DNA from 3 places in the Priestia sp. HNGD-A6 genome. Region 1 is predicted to be linked to each of the others. Evidence: riboswitches for the same ligand, from Rfam matches in the RefSeq annotation. Region 1 holds a riboswitch; each other region holds the start of a gene.

Region 1 (3,275 bases):
GTAAAAGGAAAGATTACAAAAACGCTGCAGCTGCTGTTGTTTTTTACTCTTCCTTCTGCGGTGGGGCTTTGTTTATTGGGTAAGCCGGTATATATGATGATCTTTGGAGCGAAAAACAGTCCTGAAATCGGTGGAGTTGTTTTACAATGGTATGCGCCTGCTGCCATTTTATTTGCTCTTTTTACCGTAACAGCCGCGATTCTTCAAGGAATTAATCAGCAAAAGAAATTAATTTTTGGCTTGGGCTTAGGTATTGTTGTGAAGATAGTATTAAACGTACTGTTGGTTTCAAGCTTAAAAGAAATTGGACCTGTTGTCGCGACGTACGGAGGATATGGTGTATCGGTTATCTATAACTTTTATTTAATTGAAAAATCCATTTCTTACCGAGTTCAATCACTAGGAAAAGCCGCGTTGACTCCTGTTTTATTAGTAAGTGTGATGTCAGCCGCTGTGCTTATTGGCAATTATGCTTCTCACTATTTTCTGGAAAATAAGCTGTCTGCATCTTCACTTGCGAGTAGCACGTCTTGTATTTCAATAGCTTTAGGTGCTGCTGTGTATCTAGGGCTTGGCGTCAAAACAAGTTTAGGGCAATCTGTTGTGTTAAATAGAAGAAAAAGAATGTAAAGGAGAGAAAGAAGTGTCAAAACGATTTGTACTAACCGTAGCCGCTGGAGGATGTATCATAATCTTCGGCGCGCTGCTGCTACTAAACTGGGAAAAGGTGTTTGGAGACTACCGTCCCATTCAAACAGCAACAGCCGTATTCAAGTTAGAAGTGGGAAGTCAAGATGTAGCAAAGACTACGGATTCAGATAATGTTCTTTACTATATGGTGAAAAAAGGACATTTAGATGAATATATTCAACTGATGAATGAAAAAGGCTATGTGTTAAAAGAGAAAGATATTGATCATAACCGACTTGTTTTTAACAATGGACAAGAGGATGAGCAAATTTACTACAAGCGCTTTGCTAGGAAGTATACGATGATTGATGGAGAAGGGTAAAGGCTTTACATACTTAGTAGACTAAAACCTTATAACTCTATCTGTTTTTAAAGTTTTTTGTGCGGAAAAGAAAAATAATATTGACAATTATGACAAAAAGCTTAATACTGACTTTATTACATAAAACAAATACAATTTGTTTCCTTATCAAGAGAGGTGGAGGGACTGGCCCTGTGAAACCCGGCAACCGCTGTCTATGACAGAATGGTGCCAAATCCTTAAGAGTGTATCGCTCTTAGAGATAAGGAAGAAGCTGAAACAAAGCTCTTCCTTATTTATTTAAGGAAGGGCTTTTTATGTACAAAAAACAACGAGGTGATAATTTGAACAAAGCAGACCGTATTAAACGAATGAAAACACCGGAAATTGATCCAAAGTATGAAGGACGAGTGCCTCCGGGTCAGGTAGTAACAGAGCGCTTTCCCATTTTACACGAAGGCGATGTGCCGGATTATAACTTAGAGGAGTGGACGCTTCGCGTGTTTGGGTTGGTAGACAAAGAAGTGATGCTTTCGTATCAAGATATATTGAACATGCCTCAAACAACGGTTAAATGTGATATTCACTGCGTAACGAGATGGACAAGACTTGATAATGAATTTACGGGCGTGCTGTTTGCAGACTTTTTAAAAGCAGTTGGCGTGGAGTTGAAAAGTAAATACATCATGCTGCACGGAGATAATGACTATACGTCAAATATTGAAGTAAAAGATTTACTGAGAGACGATATTCTTCTCGCTCATTCCTTTAACGGAGAGCCGCTTACACCTAAGCATGGATATCCGCTGCGATTGGTTGTGCCGCATTTGTACTTTTGGAAAAGTGTCAAATGGCTTCGGGGCTTTGAAGCTATTGGTGAAAACCATCCGGGCTTTTGGGAGCAAAACGGCTTTCATCTTAGAGGAGATCCGTTTAAAGAAGAGCGTTTTTCTGGAGAAGATTTAGGCATTCCAGAAGATGAGTGGGTACATAAAGACTATGATTAATGAAAATGCCTATGCTTGCGCATAGGCATTTTGTTAGCGCTGGCGGTTTAATTCCCACACAACGTGGCGAAGTTCAGGCAAAATCAGTTTGGTCATAGCTAGGCGAACAGCACCGCTTGATCCTGGTGTAGAAAAAACGGCTTTTTCGTTAATCGTCCCGGCAATTGCCCGGCTCATAATCGCTGCGCTGCCAATGTCTTCGGTGTAGCTCAGCATGCGAAACAGCTCGCCAAACCCGACGATTTCTTTATGAATCAGCGCTTGAACGGCTTCAATTGTGACGTCTCGTTTTGTAATGCCGGTGCCGCCGTTTGTGAGAACAACGTCAATGTCCTCAGCACTGCATCCGGCAAGTATCGCTTGTTGAATCGACGTTTGATCGTCTTTTACAATTTCATAGGAAGCGACCTGCATCTCGTGTTCTTTCAGAAGTTGGATCATTAGCGCGCCGCTTTTATCGGTTTCTTTTGTACGTGTATCGGATACCGTAATGACTTTGCAGCGAACGGGCTGAGTTGCTTTGGATTTATGTTCATGTGCGCTCATTATGTACCTCCTTTACGCTTCCGTACGCTTGTAGTCACCGTTTTTGCCGCCTGATTTTTCAAGCAGATATGTTTCGCCGATAATCATGCCTTTATCAATGGCTTTGCACATATCATAAACGGTTAGAGCGCAGGCAGAAGCGGCAGTTAAAGCTTCCATTTCAACGCCCGTTGAGCCTTCCGTTTTAACAGTTGCTTCTATTAATAAACGATACTTGTCATTGCTTGTATCCCAGTCAAATGAAAGGTTTACGCCTTTTAATAAAAGAGGGTGACACATCGGAATAATGTCAGACGTGCGTTTTGCTGCCATAATCCCTGCTACTTGTGCCACAGCAAGCACATCGCCTTTTCCGATTTTATGTTCTACAATGGCTTCGTGAATTTCTTTGTTAACGAGTATGCTTGAACGAGCTGTTGCAACGCGGCGAGTGATAGATTTTTCGCTAATATCGACCATATTGGCACGGCCTTGGTCATTAAAATGTGTAAAAGAAGACATCGGTGTTTTCATCCTTTTTCAGTAAATTTTGTTGTATGATAGAAATAGTGAGATATGCTATGATTTTACACCATAGCGTAAAAAGTGAACAGACATAAAGGAAGTGAAGAATGTATGTTAGAAAGCAGAACACCTATTTCAATTCCTGAAGCAATTGAAAAAATTATGACATATAAAAGAAAAGGCAGCATCGAACGCGTATCGATCACCGAAAGCTACGGGCGCTATTT
Region 2 (3,275 bases), 160 kb from region 1:
ACAGTAAAATACCTTTGAATCCGTTCGGGAACAGCCCGCCGTTGTCCCATAAGTTTTTAATACCCGTCGCAACGCCGCCGTTCCCGATTCCAAACACAATCATTAATAATCCAACGGCAATCATTAACACAATCGCTAAAATTTTAATAAGTGCAAACCAAAATTCCAGTTCACCATATGCCTTAACAGCTAAGAAGTTAACTGTTGTCATGATGACAAGCGCCGATAACGCCCAAATCCAGTTTGGTACATCCGGATACCAATATCCCATATAAATACCAACGGCTGTAATTTCAGCCATACATGTTACAACCCATAAAAACCAGTAGTTCCAACCTGTTAGATAACCAGCAAGGGGCCCTAAATAGTCGCGCGCGTACTTGCTGAATGAACCTGCAACAGGTTTTTGAATCGCCATTTCTCCAAGTGCTCTCATAATAAAAAACATAATCATTCCGCTAAATCCGTACGCCAATAATATTCCCGGCCCTGCTAATTTAATAGCAGATGCAGATCCAAGAAACAGCCCTACCCCTATGGCTGCTCCTAAGGACATCAGCGTCACATGTCTTTCTTCTAACCCGCGTTTCAATTCTTTCCCCTGAGTTTTCCCCTGCATAAACGTCTCCCCTTTTTCCAATCTGTCAAAACGAGATGAATACAGCTTTTTGTTAGCGCTTTCATATAAATTTATGCTAAAAGTCAGCTAGGCTGTATATTTGTATTCTATCACCTTTCTCTCCCTTTTCTTTTGTCGAAAAACAAAAAAATTATCGTATCATTTTGTTTAAACGCACAATTAGACGTAGACACTGCTTTTTTACTATGTATTTATTATCGCACCTAAGTAATAGTATTTTTTTTAAAAATAGAAAAACGCCGACTCAACTCCGTCAGCGCATCGTTCATTTTATGCTTTTTTATAAAACTAGCATTTATCTCGCGGGTTCAAAAGTTTTACAGCCAGGTTCTTCCGTTTCAGAAACATGGTGACTACTTTCAGGACTCACAACGTAAATGGACTCTGCACTGCATTTATTTCCCGATTTCCAATACATGCACTCATTCACTTCACATAATACACCTTGGGCCACTGTTATCCCTCCTTTTTTTGTCTTATCTATTTACTACCCGAAATAGAACGCTTCTAACATTCACATGCAAAAAAACCGCTTGTTTATCAAGCGGATCCTTTTACTGCGTGTGTTCAACATACTGTTTTTTAGCTAAATATAATTCACGACTCAGCGTGATCCGCCGTTCTCTCAAGTTCCTTAATTTAACTTGAAACTGTTCATTAGTTGGCTCTTCTTGAATTAAGCGATACGTAAAAGAAATATCTTCATTTAACTGTTTAAAATCTTCCCATATTTCTTGAACGAGTGCGGATTGTTTGTCTTCAAATGAACGATTTTGCTTCTTTTTTAGCGCGGCTAAAATTTCCTGCTGCCACGTTTCGTCTTTTAGTTCTTTTGCTAACAAGTATAGATCTAAATAATCATCAACGCTTAGCGCCTGTTGTGTATTTTTCAATGTCATCACCTTTTCTATACGAAATGTTTCTTCCTAAGAAGAGGATTTCATCATAGAAAAAGATTCCTCTTCTTATCTGTCAGAGCTAGGCTATGCTGGAATTAGCACCATTCAATAATTGTGGTTGCTGAGGCTTCAAAGGGCCAGTCCCTCCACCTCTCTAGATAAGAATATTTCGTTTTTAAATTATTTCTGACTATTCTAATATGTTTTATATGTTATGTCAATAGCTTTTCAATAAAAAGAAAAAAGAAGTAAAATATGGTATGCTTTCATAAAGGATGGTGAGCACATGAAACGATATATGTTATCTGCTTTTTTGGGAAGCTTGCTGCTGCTTCTTAGCATTGCTTTTTCATCTACTTTCCATATTGCAATTGTCAAAACAACCGGAAGCATTGGAGGGATTATTTTAGCAGCGGCGGCTCTGATTATGAACGCACTTGAAGATCCCCCCGCCTCAGATCATACAGGTAGAGGAGCTGTTGAAGTACTAGATAAAGGCGCCGTTTGGGCTACTTATTTACTTTTACTTTCATTACCGAACCTCATCGCATGTATAACATCTTATGTTTTATGGACTCGCTGACATTCACCAACATTACGGACGTTTTGCCACCTGTAGGCTCATTGATATTTGTTTATCTACAAATCCAAGTTCACGGTACACATGCTGTGCAAAATTCCCAGCATGAACGCTGAGTCTGATTTCAGGGTATCCTTTGATAGACAATTCATCAATTGCTTTTTGCATTAACGGCTTGGCTAGACCTTGCCCGCGGTATTCTGGTAAAACATATAACTCGTAGATAAAGCCAATTTCTGCTTTTGAAAAGAAGTCGGCAGATGGACCGACAAAAACCCAGCCTGCAAGTTTATTTTCTTGTCTAGATACTAAATAATAACACCCTTTTTCAAGGGCATTATCAATTAGTTCATTTACGCGTTCAGTTGACGGTTGAAACTGATGCGTTGTTCCTTCAAACAGCGCATCAGCAGATTTCGTCCGAATTTCCTGTATTTCTTCTTCAGTAGCTTTTGCAATCATCACAATCTCTCCTTTCGTGTTCGTTTTCCACATACAGAGATAAATTCCTGCAAAAAAAAGTCTTCGCCTAAGCGAAGACTTTTATTTAAATTCAAAATGTTCTTGATGGTTGCCTTGTTCATCCGTCCAGTTAATCATGATGTCTAAGCCTGCCGCTTTTCCAGGAACAGCAAAATTGGCATAGCGAAAACGCTGACCGCTTTTGCTTAAGTTAGACCTTTCAATAGGAGAAAACAAGCTGTATTTCGCCTTATTTTTTCCTTCGTGCCGAAAAGCTTGGACCTGCACACGCTCTACGTCTTTTCCAATGTTTTCAACGGTTAATCCATATGTATGATAGACGTTATTTTTCCACTTTAGCTGATTATCTCCCGTCATGCTCGCTTTTGTCAGTTCGACCGACCATTGTTCAGATGATTTCTTCATTGGAAGTTTCTCAATCGAAAGAGCGCTGACATGAATGGTTGCAAAAGCAAGCCAAACAAAACAAAAAGTGCTGACTGTATAAAGTAGTCTTTTCATAGATTTTGATCTCCTTAGAAATTTTAGTAGTAGCATCTCCTATTACCTTAAAAATTATGATAAACACTTTAACAAAAAAGCCTCTCCATTCAGGAGAAGCTTCTTAATTAATGCATCAGCAAATCTTTTTGTGTGTCTAACGAGTGTTTTGTATATAAATCTCTTTCAATCG
Region 3 (3,275 bases), 2.4 Mb from region 1:
CTATTCCAACCTCTTATGCCGTTTTGAAATAGCAGCTGCTTTTTTTTCATATTTATCTTTCCCCCAACCACTGAAAATAAAAAAGCCCCTTGAACAAATGTCCAAGGGGTCGGCTGAGCTGAATCAGTTTTATCTATGCAAAATTCCGCTAATTGTATACGAAATAAACAGTTATATTTTGTGTACAAAAACAAGGGTAGCTTTAAAAAAGGCAAACCTGTCCCTTATTAATACAACACAAAAAAACAACTGTGCTTCCTGATCCTTCTCCCATCCAGACTTTTACTGTCGGCTCTAGATTTTAACTAGATCCACCGCTAACATACATCGTATGAAAACGGGTCACGGGCTTAAAAGCATATGCTTTATCACCGCCGGTTGGGACTTACACCCGACCCCGAAGGATAATATATTCGACTGCTAGAGTCTTATTTGTTTTACATTATAGCAAAGTAAAATCGACTTGTCACATCATTTAACTTCGTTTTCTCACATCTGTTCTTTAAAATCTATCTTTTAGCTTATTTTTTCTTTTTTAATACATAGCATCCATACAAAAGCTAGTCCAATATAGCCAAATATCGGATACAAAAACTCAAGAAGCTGAGCATATCCAAATTGCCCGATAATAAAGCATGCCAAGATAATAAACGCAAAAGCTTGTTTGTCATTCAGGGGAAGAAATGATTGAAGCTGTTTAGCGATTCCAAATACATTTCCAATCAATGTAGTAAAAATCTCGCCTAACACAACTACCGTAAATAAAACATTCACCCACACTGAGATATTTTTAACAACGGCACTCATAGGAATATCAAGTTGAAATGAATAAGGCAAATTGGAAAGGGCAAGATGAGTAGAAACAAGCATAAACGTAAGTACACATCCTCCTATTACGGCCCCTTTTTTGATCACGCTCTTATCTTTCACGGAGCTTCCTAATGGAACTAAAACGGCCTGAGCCAAAGCTAGATTTAGGGAAATATATAAAAAGGGACTAACCGCCCACTTCCACTGTGTGACGAGCGTTAAGTCTGGCTTCGTTTGAATCAGTGAGAAATAGCTGACATTTGGCACAAAGATGATAAAAGCAAATGAAAGCATCATCGGCACAACAAGAGAATTAACCATTAAAATACCGTTAATTCCTCTTGCGATAAATATATAAGTTAAAACAATTGTACAAATCATCCCAACAGGAGGCCACAGCCCGAACTGTTCTTTTCCTATTGCCCCCGTACTCGCTAGCATGACTGAAGTTACTCCAAATAAAATGACGATCATTACACCGTTTACCGCTTTTCCAAGTACATCACCAAATAAATATGTATTAAGCTGTTGATAAGAAGAAGCCCCAATTGCGTGCGAAAGCAGCATCATTTTCGAACCTAGCCAAATAAAAAACAAGCCGCTGACCAAAATTCCAACCATTCCAAGTTCGCCGTACTGTGTAAAAAATTGAACAATTTCCTTGCCTGTTGCAAAACCGGCTCCTACAACGGTGCCTACATACGTAGCAGCAACCTGCAGCGTGAGTTTCCACCTTTTCATGCCCATCACCCTTCTACCCTTCATAGTTCACTATATGTAGAAACGGTTAAAAAAAGACGAGCCTTTTATATGTAAATCCTCGCCTCACCCGGTGCTGTTCCTTTTTCGTTTTTTTATTTCCTTCTTGTTTTTTTCATGAAAACCCTTTATCCCTTAACATAACGGCAGTTTTCAAACAAAATATACGGATATTTTCCCTTTAACTTTTAAATTTTCCTCAATATTTGCTGGAAATTCACAATTTACTGTTGTATAATTTCTAAAAATCAGATAAATTATTAAATAAGTATTCTTTCTATTTAAAAAAATATGTTTCAATTATATACAATTGATTCTTATCATGAGAGGTGGAGGGACTGGCCCTTTGAAACCTCAGCAACCAGTCGTTAGAGACATGGTGCTAAATCCAGCAAGCAATTAATTTATTGCTTGGAAGATAAGAAGGCGAAAAAAGTCTTCTTCTTAAGAAGACTTTTTCTATTTTATCGGCATATTGCATAAAACGAATCACTCGTGAAATAGAAGCGGAACAATTTAAGGAGGTTTTGACATGGGGTTACTTGAAGATTTAAAGTCTAAAATTTTAATTGGGGATGGTGCCACTGGTACCCTCCTTTACTCACACGGTATTGACAGCTGTTTTGAAGAACTAAACATGACCAAACCAGAAGAGGTTTCTCGTATTCACAGAGCTTATGTAGAAGCTGGTGCAAACGTTATTCAAACAAATACGTACGCTGCTAATTATCAAAAACTTGCACGTTATGGATTAGAAGATTCAGTCAAAGACATCAATGTTGCTGGTGTAAAATTAGCGAAACAAGCTGCAAAAGATCAGGCTTACGTGGTTGGTACACTCGGCGGAATTCGTTCTTTCCAAAAAAATGCTATTAGCTTAGAAGAGGTTAAGCGAAGCATTCGTGAACAAATGTTTTGGCTTTTAAATGAAGGCGTGGATGGCCTTTTATTTGAAACATACTATGATTTCGAAGAATTAAAGACCGTTCTTACACTAGCAAGAAAAGAAACGGATAAGCCTATTATTACCCACGTTTCCCTGCATGATATTGGCGTACTGCAAGATGGGCGTTCTTTAGCAGATGCATTAAAAGAATTAGAAGACTTGGGAGCAGATGTTGTCGGGCTAAACTGCCGTTTAGGTCCTTATCATATGATTCAGTCTCTTGAAGAAGTACCGCTTCCTGATCGTGCTTTCTTATCTGCTTACCCTAATGCCAGCCTTCCGGCGTATGTGGAAGGCAAGCTGGAATATGAAACGAATGAAGACTACTTTGTAGAAAGCGCGCGTTTATTCCGCGAACAAGGGGTTCGCTTAATTGGAGGATGCTGCGGTACAACACCAGCTCACGTACGCGCCATGTCGTCTGCCTTAAAAGACCTGCCTCCGATTACAAGCAAAGTCGTTAAAATGAGACCAGCCGTTACGGTTCAAGAGCGTGAGCAGCAGGATAAACCTCATATGCACGAAATTGTGAAGAAGCGCCGCTCGGTTATCGTTGAGCTGGATCCGCCTAAACAGCTTGGTCCGACGAAATTTTTAGAAGGCGCAAAAGCACTTGATAAAGTCGGCGTAGATGCTATTACATTAGCTGATAATTCTCTTGCCTCACCTCGCATCAGCAACTTGGCAATGGCAACACTGATGCAACAAGAAACAAAAGCACGACCGCTTATTCATATTACCTGTCGCGACCGAAATTTAA

Evidence for each region. A riboswitch is a leader RNA that binds a small molecule or an ion and turns the genes downstream of it on or off. The one in region 1 is predicted to bind S-adenosylmethionine.
Region 2: it holds a riboswitch for S-adenosylmethionine, as region 1 does, so the genes downstream of both, SCI76_RS20725 (hypothetical protein) here and SCI76_RS21585 (sulfite oxidase-like oxidoreductase) in region 1, are expected to answer to the same signal.
Region 3: it holds a riboswitch for S-adenosylmethionine, as region 1 does, so the genes downstream of both, SCI76_RS07640 (bifunctional homocysteine S-methyltransferase/methylenetetrahydrofolate reductase) here and SCI76_RS21585 (sulfite oxidase-like oxidoreductase) in region 1, are expected to answer to the same signal.

What each region holds. Positions count from the first base shown of each region.
Region 1 is NZ_CP138621.1:4,220,135-4,223,409, forward strand. Features, by position in the region: gene SCI76_RS21575 (polysaccharide biosynthesis protein) at 1-630, shown strand, start outside; gene SCI76_RS21580 (hypothetical protein) at 644-1,012, shown strand; SAM riboswitch class I at 1,154-1,260, shown strand; gene SCI76_RS21585 (sulfite oxidase-like oxidoreductase) at 1,336-1,998, shown strand; gene SCI76_RS21590 (molybdenum cofactor biosynthesis protein B) at 2,032-2,544, opposite strand; gene moaC (cyclic pyranopterin monophosphate synthase MoaC) at 2,557-3,045, opposite strand; gene glp (gephyrin-like molybdotransferase Glp) at 3,160-3,275, shown strand, end outside.
Region 2 is NZ_CP138621.1:4,056,793-4,060,067, reverse strand. Features, by position in the region: gene alaP (alanine permease AlaP) at 1-619, opposite strand, end outside; gene SCI76_RS20730 (DUF1540 domain-containing protein) at 936-1,094, opposite strand; gene SCI76_RS20725 (hypothetical protein) at 1,195-1,539, opposite strand; SAM riboswitch class I at 1,603-1,704, opposite strand; gene SCI76_RS20720 (hypothetical protein) at 1,826-2,122, shown strand; gene SCI76_RS20715 (GNAT family N-acetyltransferase) at 2,135-2,581, opposite strand; gene SCI76_RS20710 (hypothetical protein) at 2,663-3,103, opposite strand; gene SCI76_RS20705 (glycosyltransferase family 2 protein) at 3,211-3,275, opposite strand, start outside.
Region 3 is NZ_CP138621.1:1,496,262-1,499,536, forward strand. Features, by position in the region: FMN riboswitch at 259-409, opposite strand; gene SCI76_RS07635 (amino acid/polyamine transporter II) at 517-1,551, opposite strand; SAM riboswitch class I at 1,884-1,994, shown strand; gene SCI76_RS07640 (bifunctional homocysteine S-methyltransferase/methylenetetrahydrofolate reductase) at 2,102-3,275, shown strand, end outside.